DNA from 3 places in the Arthrobacter sp. K4-10C genome. Region 1 is predicted to be linked to each of the others. Evidence: riboswitches for the same ligand, from Rfam matches in the RefSeq annotation. Region 1 holds a riboswitch; each other region holds the start of a gene.

Evidence for each region. Region 1 has a riboswitch for S-adenosylmethionine ahead of metX (homoserine O-acetyltransferase MetX). Riboswitches for the same ligand answer to the same signal wherever they lie in the genome.
Region 2: another riboswitch for S-adenosylmethionine. It lies ahead of AC5RUU_RS14375 (aminotransferase class V-fold PLP-dependent enzyme); the one in region 1 lies ahead of metX (homoserine O-acetyltransferase MetX).
Region 3: another riboswitch for S-adenosylmethionine. It lies ahead of AC5RUU_RS12500 (DUF1737 domain-containing protein); the one in region 1 lies ahead of metX (homoserine O-acetyltransferase MetX).

The regions. Positions count from the first base shown of each region.
Region 1 covers NZ_JBNHFI010000002.1:238,068-243,367, forward strand. Annotated here, with positions in the region: gene AC5RUU_RS03730 (bifunctional o-acetylhomoserine/o-acetylserine sulfhydrylase) at 1-1,267, shown strand, start outside; SAM riboswitch class IV at 1,389-1,505, shown strand; gene metX (homoserine O-acetyltransferase MetX) at 1,518-2,633, shown strand; gene AC5RUU_RS03740 (hypothetical protein) at 2,670-3,170, opposite strand; gene AC5RUU_RS03745 (winged helix DNA-binding domain-containing protein) at 3,184-4,353, opposite strand; gene AC5RUU_RS03750 (SGNH/GDSL hydrolase family protein) at 4,378-5,247, opposite strand.
Region 2 covers NZ_JBNHFI010000009.1:204,680-209,979, forward strand. Annotated here, with positions in the region: gene rsgA (ribosome small subunit-dependent GTPase A) at 1-813, shown strand, start outside; gene hisN (histidinol-phosphatase) at 862-1,674, shown strand; SAM riboswitch class IV at 1,836-1,949, shown strand; gene AC5RUU_RS14375 (aminotransferase class V-fold PLP-dependent enzyme) at 1,988-3,406, shown strand; gene AC5RUU_RS14380 (class I SAM-dependent methyltransferase) at 3,475-4,233, shown strand; gene AC5RUU_RS14385 (metal-dependent transcriptional regulator) at 4,277-4,990, shown strand; gene AC5RUU_RS14390 (fluoride efflux transporter FluC) at 4,992-5,300, shown strand, end outside.
Region 3 covers NZ_JBNHFI010000008.1:59,488-64,787, reverse strand. Annotated here, with positions in the region: gene cls (cardiolipin synthase) at 1-558, opposite strand, end outside; gene AC5RUU_RS12510 (aminodeoxychorismate lyase) at 655-1,584, shown strand; gene AC5RUU_RS12505 (hypothetical protein) at 1,829-2,083, shown strand; SAM riboswitch class IV at 2,326-2,440, shown strand; gene AC5RUU_RS12500 (DUF1737 domain-containing protein) at 2,454-2,732, shown strand; gene AC5RUU_RS12495 (rhodanese-like domain-containing protein) at 2,729-3,139, shown strand; gene AC5RUU_RS12490 (O-succinylhomoserine sulfhydrylase) at 3,140-4,348, shown strand; gene AC5RUU_RS12485 (DUF1905 domain-containing protein) at 4,345-4,668, opposite strand; partial or broken gene AC5RUU_RS12480 (HNH endonuclease signature motif containing protein) at 4,750-5,300, shown strand, end outside.

The DNA.
Region 1 (5,300 bases):
CGCCACGGGTGCCCGGGCACTGCCCATCTACCAGTCCACGTCCTTCGTCTTTCCAAGCGCCGAGAGTGCCGCGAACCGTTTCGCCCTCGCGGAACTTGCCCCGATCTACACCCGCATCGGCAACCCCACGCAGGACGCCGTGGAGCAGAGGATCGCCAGCCTTGAAGGTGGCCTCGCCGCGCTTCTCCTCAGCTCCGGGCAGGCGGCGGAGACGTTCGCTGTCCTGAACATTGCGGAGGCCGGTGACCACATCGTTGCCAGCCCCAGCCTGTACGGCGGGACCTACAACCTGTTCGCCCACACCCTGAAGAAGTTCGGCATCTCGGTCACCTTCGTGGCGGACCCGGACAACCTGGACCACTGGCGCGAGGCAGTGCAGCCGAACACCAAGCTTTTCTTCGCCGAGGTGGTATCCAACCCGCGGCAGGACGTGCTGGACATTGAGGGCGTTTCCCGCACCGCCCACGAGGCGGGAGTGCCCCTGATCGTGGACAACACGCTGTCCACGCCGTACCTGATCCGGCCGCTGGAATGGGGAGCGGACATCGTGGTCCACTCGGCCACCAAGTACCTGGGCGGCCACGGTGCAGCCATTGCAGGTGTCATCGTCGACTCGGGCAAGTTCGACTTCAGCAAGGACCCGGAACGTTTCCCCGGCTTCAACACCCCCGACCCCACCTACAACGGCCTCGTGTATGGCCGCGACCTCGGCGAGGGCGGGGCCCTGGGCGCCAACCTGTCCTACATCCTCAAGGCCCGCGTCCAGCTCCTGAGGGACCTTGGTTCGGCGGTGTCGCCGTTCAACGCCTTCCTGATTGCGCAGGGCCTTGAGACCCTGAGCCTGCGCGTGGAACGTCACGTGGCCAACGCCGTCGAAGTTGCCCGCTGGCTGGAAGGACGTGACGACGTCGAATCCGTCGCCTACGCAGGGCTGCCCTCCAGCCCCTGGTACGAGCGCGGCCGCAAGTACGGGCCCCGGGGGACCGGCGCCATCGTCGCCTTCAACCTGGGTGGCGGGGCTGAGGCCGGTAAGCGGTTCGTGGACGCCCTGGAACTGCACTCGCACGTGGCCAACATCGGGGACGTCCGCTCCCTGGTCATCCACCCGGCATCCACCACGCACAGCCAGCTCTCCCAGGAACAGCAGGCGGTCGCCGGTGTGACCCCGGGACTTGTCCGACTCTCAGTGGGCCTGGAACACATCGACGATATCCTCGCTGACCTTGAGGCCGGCTTCCGTGCCGCCAAGGAGGCGCCGGGCGCCTGAGCCGGATGCTCCCGGGAGCACCATCCGACGGCGGGTGGCGGGCCGGTGCCGGCAAGCCGGGGAAGTCATAACCAGTCACACTCTTGGCCCGGGGCGGGTGGTGTTTCGTACACTCGAACCAGGTCATGAGTGCCAGTGACAGCCCCGGCTTGCTGGCCGGCAACCCTCCTTCCGCGGTGGGGTGCCCCGGGTGAAGACCTGGCCTGCCGGTCATACCGCCGGTGGGCAAGCGCGTAGAAGAGGTCTTGCCATGACGGTTACCGTCACCCGTACCACCGTTCCCGAACACGGAATCGTCCGCTACGCCTCCATCGGAGGACTGGAACTGGAAGCCGGCGGTTACCTGCCGGACGTCACCCTCGCCTATGAAACCTGGGGCACGCTCAATGCGGACGGCAGCAACGCAATCCTGGTTGAGCACGCCCTGACCGGCAGCACCCACGTCACGCGCGGCGACAGCGACGAGCCCGGCTGGTGGGAACAACTGGCCGGTCCCGGCGCCCCCGTTGATACGGACCGCTTCTTCGTGGTCTCCATCAACATCGTGGGCGGTTGCTACGGGTCCACGGGGCCGTCGTCGACCGCCCCGGACGGAACGCCGTGGGGTTCCCGTTTCCCCCTGGTGACGCTGCGGGACAGCACCGTGGCAGAGGCCCGGCTGGCAAACCAGCTCGGAATCGGCAGCTGGTACGCGGTCCTCGGCGGCTCGTTGGGGGGCGCCCGCGCACTGGAATGGGCTGTCACCTACCCGGAACGGGTGCAGCGCTGCGCCGTCATTTCCATCGGCGCCGCCAGCACGGCGGAACAGATCGCGTTCGCGCAGGCCCAGACCCTCGCCATCCGCCAGGACCCCAACTTCAACGGCGGCGACTATTACGGCGGACCCTTCCCGGAGGACGGCCTGGCCCTCGCACGCCGCATCGCCCATATCACGTACCGCTCCGCCGCCGAGCTGGAAGGCAGGTTCGGGCGGGCGCCCCAGGCTCCCGAATCACCACTGCAGGGCGAGTGCCTTGCAGGCCGCGGGCGGTACCAGGTAGAGAGCTACCTGGACCACCAGGGCAACAAACTGGTCAAGCGTTTTGATGCCAACAGCTACATCGCCATCACCGAGGCGCTCATGAGCCACGACGTGTGCCGGGGTCGTGGCACGCTGGCCGAAACACTTGCCCGCTCCGACGCCCGTTTCTTCATTGCGGCAGTTGACTCGGACCGGCTCTACTTTCCCTCGCAGTCACGCGAACTTGCCCGGGCGCTTCCAGGGGACGTGGACGTCCACCTCATCGAGGCGCCTATCGGGCACGACGGATTCCTGACCGAGATCGGACAGCTGGGTCACCAGCTGCGGACAGGCTTCCTGGTCTGAGCCCTGGCCCAGGTTTCCTGGCTGAACCCGGGCCGGTCAGCCGTTCATGATCTCGCCGCGCCGGGTCATGTACTCCTCCACAGAGAGCTCACCGTTGCTGTATTGCTGGTCCAGTTCGGCGAGCTTCCGGGCCCGGTAGCCCTGCGGAGCCGACGGAGCCGGGGGAGTGGCGGGGGCGGCAGGCTGTTCCGGGACCGGCTGCTGGAACGGCGGTTCCTGGGATGCCCGGTCCCCGTTTCCCGCAGGCGGCACCGGGGGCGGCCCGTACTGGTTGGGCAGAGGCAGCGGATTGTCCATGGGCTGCGGACGCTCGAGGTGGCGGAATCCGCCGGCAAAGTAGTCCTGCTGCGTGTAGCCGTCGCGTGGCTGCTTGCTCTGCGGACCCGCGGAGCCAGGAAACTGCCCGGGGAACTGTTCGGGGTACCGGCCGGGGAAGCTCTGGTCATAGTTCCGGCGGGCCACGGATTTCCGGTACATCCGCATGGCCACCGGGATCAGGAGTGACAGGATGATGATCCAGAAAAACAGGTTGCTCACGGTGCTGCGCCTCTCATGTGTGTCCTTCAAGCTTAGTCCCGGACGGCACGCGGATGGCCGGGACTCCGGTGAAGGCGGCGTACCGGTCTATGGCCTCCTGGACCGCGGCCGCCAGCGGCGGAGTGTCAGCGGAACGGGGCAGGCGGATGTCCAGTTCGCACCGGCCGGGAAGCAGCCTGTGCCGCCAGGACCCTGCCATCCGCCCGTCCAGCAGCACCACGTGGATCGGCTCGCCGGCAAACGGAAACGAGGGGGCACCGCCGCCCATGTAGTGCCTCGTGGCGAAGTACCCCATGACGTATTCGTCATAGCACTGGATCAGGTCAATCCGGGGCCGCGGTGCCGGGCTGCCCGATTCCATTCCATGGCCAGGCCCGGCGCCGGCAGCGTAGTAATGCACGACGCCGTCAATCGCCGTTGCGGCGAGGGCTCCGGGCCGTGCCTCCATGGTGAGCTGCACCCCCTTCCGGACGTCGGTCACGGTCAGTCCCGACCAGCCGGCGCAATCCCGGACGGTGGCAGGCCCGCGGCTGGTGAAGTAGCGGAAGGCAAGTTCCGCCAGTGCTTCCCCACGGGCAGGTGCTGGCTGCGGGCCTGCCGGGACCCGTTCGTCAAAAAGTGCATAGGTCTGTTTGAGTGCGCCCCCGGGGCTGCGGACAGGCCTGCCACTTGCCAGGACACCGCTGATCTCCGCATGCATGATGATGTATGCAAGCCGCAGTCCCTTGGCTTCAAGCCCGGCTGGCCGCAGCTTGGCGGCGAGTTGGTCGCGGGTGAGGTGGTTGCCGCCCGCGACCGCCCCGGCAAGCACCTCTCCGGCCTGCCCGGCCGTGGCGGAATCGATCCCGGTGCGGCGGTATGTCAACGCATTCAACTGCTGGAGCCGCGGTGCGGACAGCGCGGTAAGCCAGCGGAGATCGTCCCGGTGGACGAAATGCCAGGTTGGCCGGAGGATGTGCGTGCGCAGGATCGTGCCTTCCGCCACAGCCTGCTCAATATCGGCGGCCGTCGCGGCCGGACGCCCGTGGGCCGAAACCCGCTGGGCAAGGCTCCAGCGCGCGTAGGCAAACTCCTGTGCCTGCACCGCCAGGAGCTTCCGCAGAGCCGCCCCGGGAGATTCGGCGCCCGGTTCCCGAAGCATCTGGGCCTGCAGCCGCAGCCGTACCACCGTATCCGGTTCCATGAGCAGACCAGCCGCAGTCCGGCGCTACCGCCGAACTGCCTCGGTGCTGCCCAGCGGACCTTCGCCCGAACCCAGGGGGACTCCCGGGCCGAAGACGGGACCCGGCGTCGGCCGTTTCGCGGTGACGCCATCGCCAGATGACTGGTGCCGCAGGCGGCGCACAACCCACGGGACGAAGTATTCGCGCGCCCACACCAGGTCTCCGGACCGTGCCTCGCGCCATGAGCGGGCCGGAAGCGGCTTGGGCTGGAGCGGCTCCAGGGTATGCTCCACGTTCAGTGCATCCAGGACCATGGCCGCGATGGTGTGGTGTCCCAGCGGGGAGAAATGCAGCCGGTCCTGGTCCCACATCTGGGGGTCACTGAGCTGCCGGAGGGACCACATGTCCGCGATGACGGCGTCGTGCCTGGCTGCGACGGTGCGCAGGTTCTCGTTGTAGATGGCCACCTTGCTGCGGATCCGTCCGAGCACGGATGAGCCGGTGTCCGGCCCGTTAAAGAGGACAACGGTGGCGCCGCCCATGGCCAGGATCTGGACCACGGAATCCAGCTTCTCGGCCAGCGCGTCGGGATCACCGCCTGGCCGGATGAGGTCATTTCCTCCTGCGGACAGGGTGACCAGGTCCGGCTTCAGCGCCAGGCAGGGGGCCAGCTGCTGGTCCACAATCTGCTGCAGCAGCCTGCCCCGCACGGCCAGGTTGGCGTAGGCGAAGTCGGGCTGCGTGCGGCCCAGCTCCTCGGCAACCCGGTCGGCCCAGCCGCGGTAGCCGCCGGGGCTTGAGGGTTCGGGGTCGCCGATGCCCTCGGTGAAGGAATCTCCCATGGCCACGTACCGGGTCCACGGGTGGGAACCCGGGTGCGCCGGCGTGGTTTGGATGGCACTTGCGTCAGTCACGGTCCCTATCCTGCCTTCCGGCTTGCTGGCTACGCGAACGTAGGTTGCTGCGT
Region 2 (5,300 bases), on a different contig from region 1:
GACCGGAAGACCCTCCTGCGGCGCAGCGCCGACGACACGGACCCCGTGGAGCGGGCCGTGGTGGCCAACGCCGACCAACTGGTCATCGTAGTGGCCGCCGCCAATCCCGAACCCCGAACCGGCTTTATCGACCGGGCGCTCGTAGCGGCATACGACGCAGGCATCGAGCCGATCCTGCTGGTCACCAAGGCGGACGTCAAGGATCCGGCCGAGCTCCTGTCCAACTACACGCACCTGGATCTTCCAGTGATCATCAGCCGGACCGCCGACATGCAGGCGTCAGGCATCGATGCCCGTTCGGACGACGGCCTGTCCGCCCGGCTGGACAAGGCCGCGGTTGCGGCGCTCCGGTCCTACCTGGACGGCAAGGTCACCGTGATGCTGGGGCACTCCGGCGTCGGAAAATCAACCATGGTCAACGCGCTCACCGGGGCCGAGCGTGCCACCGGCGGAGTAAACGCGGTAACGGGCAGGGGCCGGCACACGTCGTCGTCGGCACTGGCCCTGCGGCTGGCAGACGCACCGGCGGGCAGCTGGATCATCGACACCCCGGGAATCCGTTCCTTCGGCCTGGCGCACGTGGACCCGGACCGGATCCTGCGGTCCTTTCCTGACCTCGCCCCGGGCACCGACGCCTGTGAACGCGGCTGCAAGCACACGGCAAGCGCAGTGGACTGCGGCCTGGATGCCTGGGTGGCCGCCGGCCATGCCGGCCCCACCGGCGAGGCACGGCTGGCGTCCCTGCGCCGGCTCCTCGGAGCGGATCCACGGGAGGAAGCGCAGGAGGCAAAGGAGCTCGGCAGCGTCAACTGACGAAGCCGATCTCCCAGCAGAACCGCCTGCAGACGGTAGTTTGGAACCATGATCCAACCCGCTTCGAGCTACAACGATGACCTGCGCCTGGCCCATGTCCTGGCCGACTCCGTGGATGACCAGACCATGAGCCGCTTCAAGGCACTGGACCTCCACGTGGAGACCAAGCCCGACCTGACGCCGGTCACGGACGCGGACAAGGCCGCCGAAGAAGCCATCCGCGGCCAGCTCTCGCGTTCCCGGCCACGGGATGCAGTACTTGGTGAGGAATTCGGCAGCACCGGCCACGGCTCGCGCCGGTGGATCATCGACCCCATCGACGGGACCAAGAACTTTGTCCGCGGCGTGCCGGTCTGGGCCACCTTGATCGCCCTCGTTGATGAGGGCGAGCCGGTGGTCGGCGTGGTCAGTGCCCCTGCCTTGGGCAAGCGCTGGTGGGCCGCCAAGGGAATGGGCGCCTACATGGGCCGTTCCCTTGCCGCCGCCACCCGGCTCCGGGTCTCCAATGTTTCCAGCCTGTCCGACGCTTCCCTGTCCTACTCGAGCCTGGGCGGCTGGAAGGAACGCGGAAACCTGGACGAGTTCCTGGGCCTCACCGAGGAGGTCTGGCGGACCCGCGCCTACGGTGACTTCTGGTCCTACTGCATGGTGGCGGAGGGCTCGGTGGACATCGCCTGCGAACCGGAGCTCAACCTCTACGACATGGCGGCCCTGGTGCCGATCGTGGTGGAGGCGGGCGGGCGCTTCACCTCGCTGGAAGGCGAAGACGGCCCGTTCGGTGGAAACGCCCTGGCCACCAACTCGATCCTGCACTCCGAGGTGCTGCAGCGGCTGAACCCCGGGCTGGACGACCTGCTCTAGCTCCTGCTCAACCGAACATTCGACGGCGAACGTCTCCGAAAAGGGGCGTCCGCCGTCGTATTCTTCGACGGAACGCCGCTTTTTCCAGCCGCGCGTAACAAATGCCTTAACAATTGCACCGGCTTCAATCCTGGCCGCCCCATGTTTTACGCTCTTAACCAGGTCACGAGTGCCAGCGCAAAACCCCGGTTTGCTGGCCGGCAACCCTCCATTCGCGGTGGGGTGCCCCGGGTGACGACCAGGCCGGTCCGGAGCGGATGCGGCAAGCGCGGATTCCACTGATACCGGAGTCCTGTTTTGAAGTGAGGTCTCTGTGACAACTGCCACCGTCTCCCCCAACGCCGCAATTACCGCCGATTCTGTATTCGATGAGCGCCGGGCCGTGGCAGGCCGTCCCTTGGCCGCTGTCACGGGCGCGGAAATCCAGGCGCCGCTGATTTCCGGCGGCCACGTCCGCTATGCCAACCTCGACTACGGAGCGTCGGCCCCGGCCCTCTCGGTGGTGTCCGCCTACCTCAACGAGATCCTGCCCTTCTACGCCAGCGTCCACCGCGGCGCCGGGTACGCATCGCAGATCAGCACGTCCGTGTACGAGAACGCCCGCAGCATTGTCCGCGACTTTGTGGGCGGCCGCCCGGACGACTCCGTCATCTTCACCCGGAACACCACGGACTCGCTCAACCTGCTGGCCGGGTGCCTGCCCCTCAGCGACGGCCGGCCCACGGGCGATGTCCTGTACCTCGACATCGAGCACCACGCCAACCTGCTGCCGTGGCAGGGCGTCCCCCACCGGAGCATTGTTGCCGCCGACACCATCACGGGAACCATTGAGGCAGTGCGCACCGAACTGGAACAGGGCGGCGTCAGCCTGCTGGCCATCACCGGCGCGTCCAACGTCACGGGTGAGATCCTCCCGATCCGGGTCCTGGCAACGCTCGCCCACCAGCACGGCGCCCGCATCGTGGTGGACGCGGCGCAGCTGGCGCCACACCGGCGCGTTGACATCAGCGCGGACGACGTGGACTACATCGCCTTCTCCGGCCACAAGCTGTACGCGCCGTTCGGGACGGGCGTCCTGGTGGGGCGTCCGGACTGGCTCGACGCCGGGATCCCCCACCTTGCCGGCGGCGGCGCCGTCAAGGAAGCCAGGCTCGACGGCGTCAGCTGGGCCACGGGCCCGGCCCGCCACGAGGGCGGCTCCCCCAACGTCCTGGGCGCAGCCACCCTGGCCCGCGCCACGCAGGTGATCGCCGGGCTGGACCAGGACCGCTGGCACGCCCACGAGTCCGCCATCCGCTCCTTCCTGGTTGAGGGCCTGCAGAAGATCGACGGCGTAACCGTCCACCAGATCTTCAAGGACACCAACGCGGACACAGACACCATTGGCGTGGTCAACTTTTCCGTTGAGGGCTACGACGCCGGCCTCGTTGCAGCGTACCTGTCGGCTGAGCACGGCGTGGGGCTCCGGGACGGGCGTTTCTGTGCCCATCCCCTGCTGAAACGGCTGGGCCTGCCCTCGGGCTCGCTCCGTGCCAGCTTCGGTGTCGGTTCCCGTCTTGAAGACGCGGAGCGGCTCCTGGCCGGCATCGCCAAGCTCCGCCGTGAGGGGCTGGGCTGGGACTACGTGGTGGACGAGGGCCGCTGGGTTCCCGCGCATGACACCCGCACGTACCCGCACTGGGCTCCCAACACGCCCGGCACCGCCGGTGCCGCGCCCTGCATCGACGGCTGATCCGTCCCGTCACGGCGATGCGGTAAATTCGGAAGTTACCGCAGGGCATTGACTGAAGGAGGCCGCACGTGGTTCGGGGTGGCCCCAAGCTTGATCACGGGCGGCGCCGGGAGCTGGGCAAAAGCTTCCAGCACGGCGGCAAGCATTACCAGCGTGTGCGGCCCGGTTATCCTGCGGAATCTGTGGACTGGCTCCTTCCTGCGGGGGCACGCGACGCGCTGGATGCCGGTGCGGGCACCGGCAAGTTCACCGAATTGCTGCTGGACCGCGGCTTGGCCGTCACCGCCGTCGATCCGTCTGCGGACATGCTCGACCAGCTGAAGGTGCACTGCCCGGACGCCACTGCTGTCCTGGGAAGCGCTGAGGCGACGGGCCTGCCGTCGTCCGCCTTCGACGTCGTAACGGTTGCCCAGGCGTGGCACTGGTGCGACGCGCTGGCGGCAAGCACCGAACTGGCACGCGTCTTGCGCCCGCACGGCACGCTGGGGCTTGTCTGGAACCAGCTGGACACCACCGTGCCCTGGGTACACCGGCTCTCCCGGATCATGCATGCCGGAGACGTCTATAAACCGGAGCACCGGCCTCTTGTGGGTCCGGAGTTCGGGCAGCTGCAAGGCCATGTGACGCATTGGCAAGACAACGTCAGCACCAGCGACCTGATCGAACTCACCAAATCGCGAAGCTACTACCTGCGTTCAGGCGAGGACACCCGGGCCAAGGTCCTCGCGAATCTTGACTGGTACCTGCACCAGCATCTGGGGCACGCCTTGGACGAGGAGATCAAGCTGCCCTACCTGACGTTGTCCTGGCGGGCACTCAAAGCATGACCGGTTCCGCCGCGCTGCAGGGGCACCCGGTAGGCTTGGTTTTGTGAAGACCAGCGCGCCCTCCTCCTCCATCGAGGACTACGTCAAGGTCATCTATTCATTCACTGAATGGCAGGACAAACCCATCACGTCCTCCCAACTGGCACAGCGGCTGGGGGTCGCCAACTCCTCCGTGTCGGAAATGGTCCGCAAGCTGAAGGACCAGGGCCTTGTTGACCATAAGCCGTACAGCGCCATCACGCTCACCGATGCAGGCCTGCGGCTAGCCCTGGCCATGGTCCGGCGCCACCGCCTGATTGAGACCTACCTGGTCCAGCAGCTCGGCTACAGCTGGGATGAAGTCCACGACGAAGCCGAACTGCTGGAGCACGCTGTTTCGGACACCTTCATTGAGCGCGTTGCCGCCAGGCTCGGGGACCCCAGCCGCGACCCGCATGGTGATCCCATACCCACAGCGGACGGTAAAGTCCTCATGCCACGGGCTCATCTGATGGGTGAATTGGACAAGGGCCACACCGGCAAGATCACGCGGATCAGCGACGACAACCCGGATCTGCTCCGTTATCTGGCCGCGGAGGAGATCGACCTGGACGCCGAAGTGGAGGTAGTGGGCCGCAGGCCGTTCGGCGGTGCACTGGTGGTGCGGATCCGAAACTCCGGCCGGACCAGGGACTACGACCTGGCGGACGAAATCACCTCCGCACTCTGGGTCCACAGCGACCAACCGCACCCCGGGTGCCTGCTGGGAGACAGCTGACGTGGGTGCTGCCCCGTCGGGGCGGGCCTGGCTTGCTGTCGCCGCCGGCGGCCTGGTTGGCAGTGAGCTGCGGTACGGCCTCGGCCTTGCCTTCCCCGACCAGCCCGGGTCGCTCCCCTGGGCGATACTGTGGATCAACGTTGTTGGCAGCTTTGTCCTGGCCGCGCTGACCACGGCATGGATGGCCCGGCCGCAAACCGCATTCTGGCTGCGCGCGGGACTGGGCCCCGGACTCCTGGGCTCCTTCACCACGTTCTCCGCCGTAGTGTTCGCGGTGGACCAACTTGCCCGGGCGGGCCAGCACCCGGCC
Region 3 (5,300 bases), on a different contig from region 1:
GATGTGGTCGAAGAGGACCCGCACCTCCACTCCACGTTCGGCAGCTTCTTCGAGGGCGGTGAGCAGGTCGTCTGTGACATGGTCCGTGCTCATGATGTAGAACTCCGCGTTGACGAACTTCTGCGCCTTACGCACCGCTTCCGTCATGGTAAGGATGGAGTCCGGGTAGCCGGGGATGAGGTCCACTGAGTTGCCGTCCACCATGGGCAGCGACCCCAGCCTGCGGTTCAGTTCCGCGGCGGAGGTGACCCACTCCGGACCCGGGTAGTGGCTTTCGACGTCGGCCAGGGATGAGATACCGGCACGTACCCTCTCGTTGACCTCTTGCTGCTGCTCCCGGCGGCGCTTTGACAATTGGAAGTTGCCGAACAGCAGGAACAGGATGATGCCCACAAACGGGACAAAGAAGATGCCCAGCAGCCAGGCCATCGCAGTGGTGGGCCGCCGGTTTCCGGGGATGATCCCAAGTGCGAGCACCCTGATGACCAGGTCGGCGAAGCCCAGCACCACAACAACCCACACCGGCGCGGTGCCGGCAAACGAAAATGGCCACAACACGGAAAAGAACCCCCGGATAACGGGCTCCCGACGGACGGTTTCCGGCCGGGGCACTCAGCCCAGCTTATCCGCGTGGCGCCGCACTAAGCTGGAGCCATGACGTCATCTGCTTCCGTGGTTCTTGTTTTCCTTGATCCTGCATTCCCGGAGGGCCGGCTTGCCGACGCGTCCCAGCCGCAGCTGCTGGTCACGGACCAAGGTGCCACCCGCGGTGACGGTGTGTTCGAAACCATGCTCGCCGTGGGCGGAAACGTCCGGAAGATCCAGGCGCACCTGGACCGGCTGGGCGGTTCCGGGGAGGCGCTGGACCTTTCCATCCCCGGCCAGGACGAGTGGCGCAGGGCTATCGCTGCCGCCATTGCCGAGCACCGCTCACAGCACCCGCCCGCCTCGGCGACTGATGACGAGCTGGTGGTCAAGCTGGTGGTGACCCGCGGTGTGGAGGGCGCCGCTGCACCCACGGCCTGGGTGCAGGTTTCTCCAGTTGGAGCGGCGGGCCGCCGCCAGCGCGAAACCGGCATCGACGTCATCCTCCTTGACCGCGGCTATGACAGTGACGTTGCCGAGCGCGCTCCGTGGCTCCTGCTCGGCGCCAAGACTCTCTCCTACGCCGTCAACATGGCGGCGCTCCGCCACGCCCACAAGCAGGGCGCCGACGACGTCATCTTCTTCTCCTCCGATGGTCGCGTCCTGGAGGGCCCCACGTCCACTGTGCTTCTGGCCCATGTAGAGAAGTCCGACGACGGCACAACAGTCAAGCGCCTCGTCACGCCACAGCTGGACAGCGGGATCCTGGCGGGAACTTCCCAGGGCGCGCTGTTCAAGGCCGCCAAAGAGGCAGGCTGGGAGCTGGGTTACGGGCCGCTGGTGCCGCAGGACCTGCTGGACGCCGACGCCGTCTGGCTGATCTCCAGCGTGCGCCTGCTCGCCCCGGTAAACCGGATTGACGGCCAGGAGATAGGGACGCCTTCGCTGCAGAAGGAGCTCACCGCCGAGCTGAGTGAGCTTTTCGCCGGCATCCAGTAACGGCTACCCGGGAACGGTAAAGGCTCATGTCAAAGCGGGGTACCGGCGAGTTATTCCAGACGCTTGCCTGATACGGAGTCTACGCGTACAGTCTACACTGTAGATAGGCGTCAATCCCGCTGCGGGTCCTCCTTTCCAACTTTCCAAAGGACCCGGTTCCACTCCATTGCCCCGTGCACGGCATGTGAGGTCTGCTGCTGTAGCCGAACGGCGGCGCCACCGCACTTAGCGAAGGGAAGCCGTCATGGCACATTCGCAGTTCGATATTTTTCTCCGTGAAGCCACCTACCTGGACCAAGCCTCGGAATCCACGCTGGACCGTGACCGCCTGTACGGGCTCTACACCAGCTGGTGCTTCATCAACCAGCAGGTGCTCAATACAGAGGACAGCTTCTGGGCTGCCATGGGGGACAGGATCAATCCGGACCGGAACTGCCTTCGCATGAAGGGCCCAGCCGCCACGGATTACATCATGGCCAGCTATCCGGGCCTGGTCTAGCCAGGAAGGAGCGGCGTGAACCGGGGCGAAAGCCTGCGGTTCACGCCGCTTTTCATGTGCCGCTAAGACCCGCGTGTGCGAAGTTGACGTGAAAGTGGCATGACAGACAGAAACGGTTCTTGCTCCGGCGCAACCAGCCGGGCGCCGGCCCATCTGCCGCCCAAGCAGCGTATTCACTTCAGTTACGCAACATGACGACGACGGCGATGCGGCAGTGGTCGTCAGATGTTACGTTTTTGGGGAGTAATGAGTACCGGCGCCAAGCCCTGACTGGCCGGTCGGCAACCCTCCTTTCGCGGCGGGGTGCCTCAGGTGAATACTCGGCATATCGACCGATTCGAGCTGCAAGCGTGAGAGAAGGAGATCCGTCGTGTCTGACGCCCCCGCCCCTGAAGAGAAGTTGTCCTACCGCCTCATCAGCGGCCCGGACGACCGTGCATTCTGTGAGCGGATCTCAACCGCACTCGCTGAAGGCTATGTGCTGCACGGAAGCCCGGCGGTGACCTTCAACGGCACCAGCGTCATCGTGGCCCAGGCCGTGGTGCTGCCGGCCGCAATCGCCTCCGCGGACGCCGCCGTCGCCACCGCTGTTGACGACCTTGAAGCTGCCAACGAGGACCTCGAGTTCGACGGCGAGGGCCACGCATGAGCTACGCCGGAGACCTGACGCCGCAGGAAGCCTGGGCCAAGCTTGAGCAGGGCGCCATCCTGGTGGATGTGCGCACCGAGGGCGAATGGGCCCACATCGGCATCCCGGACACAAAGGCCACGGACAACGATCCGTTGTTCATCCAGTGGACGTTCCCCGGCGGCATCCCCAACCCGGACTTCCTCAAGGACCTGAGCCAGCAGACGCCGGAAGACTCGACCACGGAACTGCTGTTCATCTGCCGCTCAGGCCAGCGCTCCATCTCGGCCGCCATCGCAGCAACGCAGGCCGGCTTCACCTCCTACAACGTCCTGGAGGGCTTCGAAGGCGAGCCGGACCGCTACGGCGAACGCACCGTCAACGGCTGGAAGAACCGCGGCCTGCCGACCAACCTGGGAAAGAACTAAGTGACCTTCAATAACGACGCCGCCGGCTGGAGCCCCGATACCCAGGCCGTCCGCGGCGGGCTGGACCGAACCAACTTTCAGGAAACGTCCGAAGCAGTTTTCGTCAACTCTGGTTTTGTGTACGAGTCCGCCGCCGCTGCAGAACGCGCTTTCACCGGCGAGGACGAGCGCTTCGTCTACTCCCGTTACGGCAACCCTTCGGTGGCCACGTTTCAGGAGCGGCTCCGCCTGCTGGAGGGCACCGAGGCATGCTTTGCGACGGCGTCCGGCATGTCCGCCGTCTTCACCGCCTTGGGTGCGTTGCTGGCTGCCGGGGACCGCGTGGTTGCCGCCCGCTCGCTCTTCGGTTCGTGCTTCGTCATCCTGAACGAAATCCTGCCGCGGTGGGGTGTGGAAACCGTGTTCGTGGACGGCCCGGACCTGGAGCAGTGGCGCGCTGCCCTGTCCCAGCCCACCACCGCGGTCTTCTTCGAATCCCCCTCAAATCCCATGCAGGAGATCGTGGATATTGCCGCGGTCAGCGACCTTGCGCACGCTGCCGGGGCCACCGTCGTCGTCGACAACGTCTTTGCCACTCCCCTGCTCCAGCGCTGCGGCCAGCTGGGCGCCGACGTCATTGTCTACTCCGGCACCAAGCACATCGACGGCCAGGGCCGGGTCATGGGCGGCGCCATCCTGGGCACCAAGGAGTACATTGAGGGCCCGGTCAAGCAGCTGATGCGCCACACCGGCCCGTCGCTGTCGCCGTTCAACGCGTGGGTGCTGACCAAGGGCCTGGAGACCATGGCGCTGCGCGTCAACCACTCCTCCGCCACCGCCCTCCGGCTCGCTGAATGGCTGGAGCAGCAGCCTGCCGTGAGCTGGGTTAAGTACCCGCTGCTGAAGTCGCACCCGCAGTACGAACTTGCAGCGAAGCAGATGCGCGCCGGCGGCACGGTGCTCACCCTGGAGCTCGCCCCGTCCGGCGGCCGCTCGGGCAAGGAAGCCGCCTTCGCGCTGCTGGACGGGCTGCGGATCATCGACATCTCCAACAACCTGGGCGATTCGAAGTCCCTGATCACGCACCCCGCCACCACCACGCACCGCGCCATGGGGCCGGAGGGGCGGGCTGCCATCGGCCTCAGCGACGGCGTGGTGCGCCTGTCCGTCGGGCTCGAGGACGCCGAGGACCTGATCCGCGACCTCGAACAGGCCCTGAAGCAGATCTAGCTTTTACCCCGCGGGGCATCGTCCGGCTGGAGCTCCAGCCGGACGTCCACCCCGTCGCCCGCGCTGATCCGGGCTTTGTCCCGCACTGCCTTCTTCACCGGCAGCAGGTACGAGCCCATCTTCTTGTCCGGAAAAATCGACGTCTGCCAGCTGTGGCCTGCAATTTCCACAGTCACCTTGACCGAGCCGAAGGCCTTGTTACTGGTGGCGCTTTGCTCCGCGATATCGTCGGCCACATCCGGCGGCAGCGTGAGGAAGTGCCAGGCCGCTTCCCCGGGATAGAGCCAGAGCTCGGCGTGGAAGGAGTACGACGGCGTCACGCGCCGAGTATGGCACGTCGCCTTCCTTTATGCCACGGCTCTTCACCCCAAAATGTCGTACCCTCCTGCCAGGCTTTGAGTATGAACACGGAAGCGGTCACGGACGCGGGAGGTGGTGGCGGTATTGCTGCTGCTGTGGCGTTGGTGGCTGGTTTTGTTGAAGGGGTTGCTGGCGTTGTGGCCGGTGGTCCGGGCGCGGTTTCCGATGATGTAGCCGCTGATGGTGTTGATCCGTTGCGGCGGTATGCCGGCGACTGTTTGGACGGGTTGGCGCTGATTGCCAGGATCGAGGCTGCGGCTGCCGCGGTGAAGGTGCGGCTGGTGGCCGGATACGCGGAGGCTGCCGCTGCCTTGGAGGAACCGGCCTGCAGTTCCCAGTGGGCGGCCGGGCAGCAGATGGCTGTGGTCGCGGAGGTCGCCTGCGTCCTGACGATCGGGGAGCGGGCGGCGGGTGCGCTGGTCGGTGCGGCGGGTGCGTTGACGGCTCGTTGCCGGCGGCTTTGGATGCGTTGCAGGCCGGGGCGGTGTCGTGGCAGAACGCCCAGGTCCTGGTGGACGAGGCCACGGGCCTGGACGCTGCGGGTTTGGCGGCCCTGGAGGCACGCTTCCTGGGCGTGGATGGACTTGGCGCG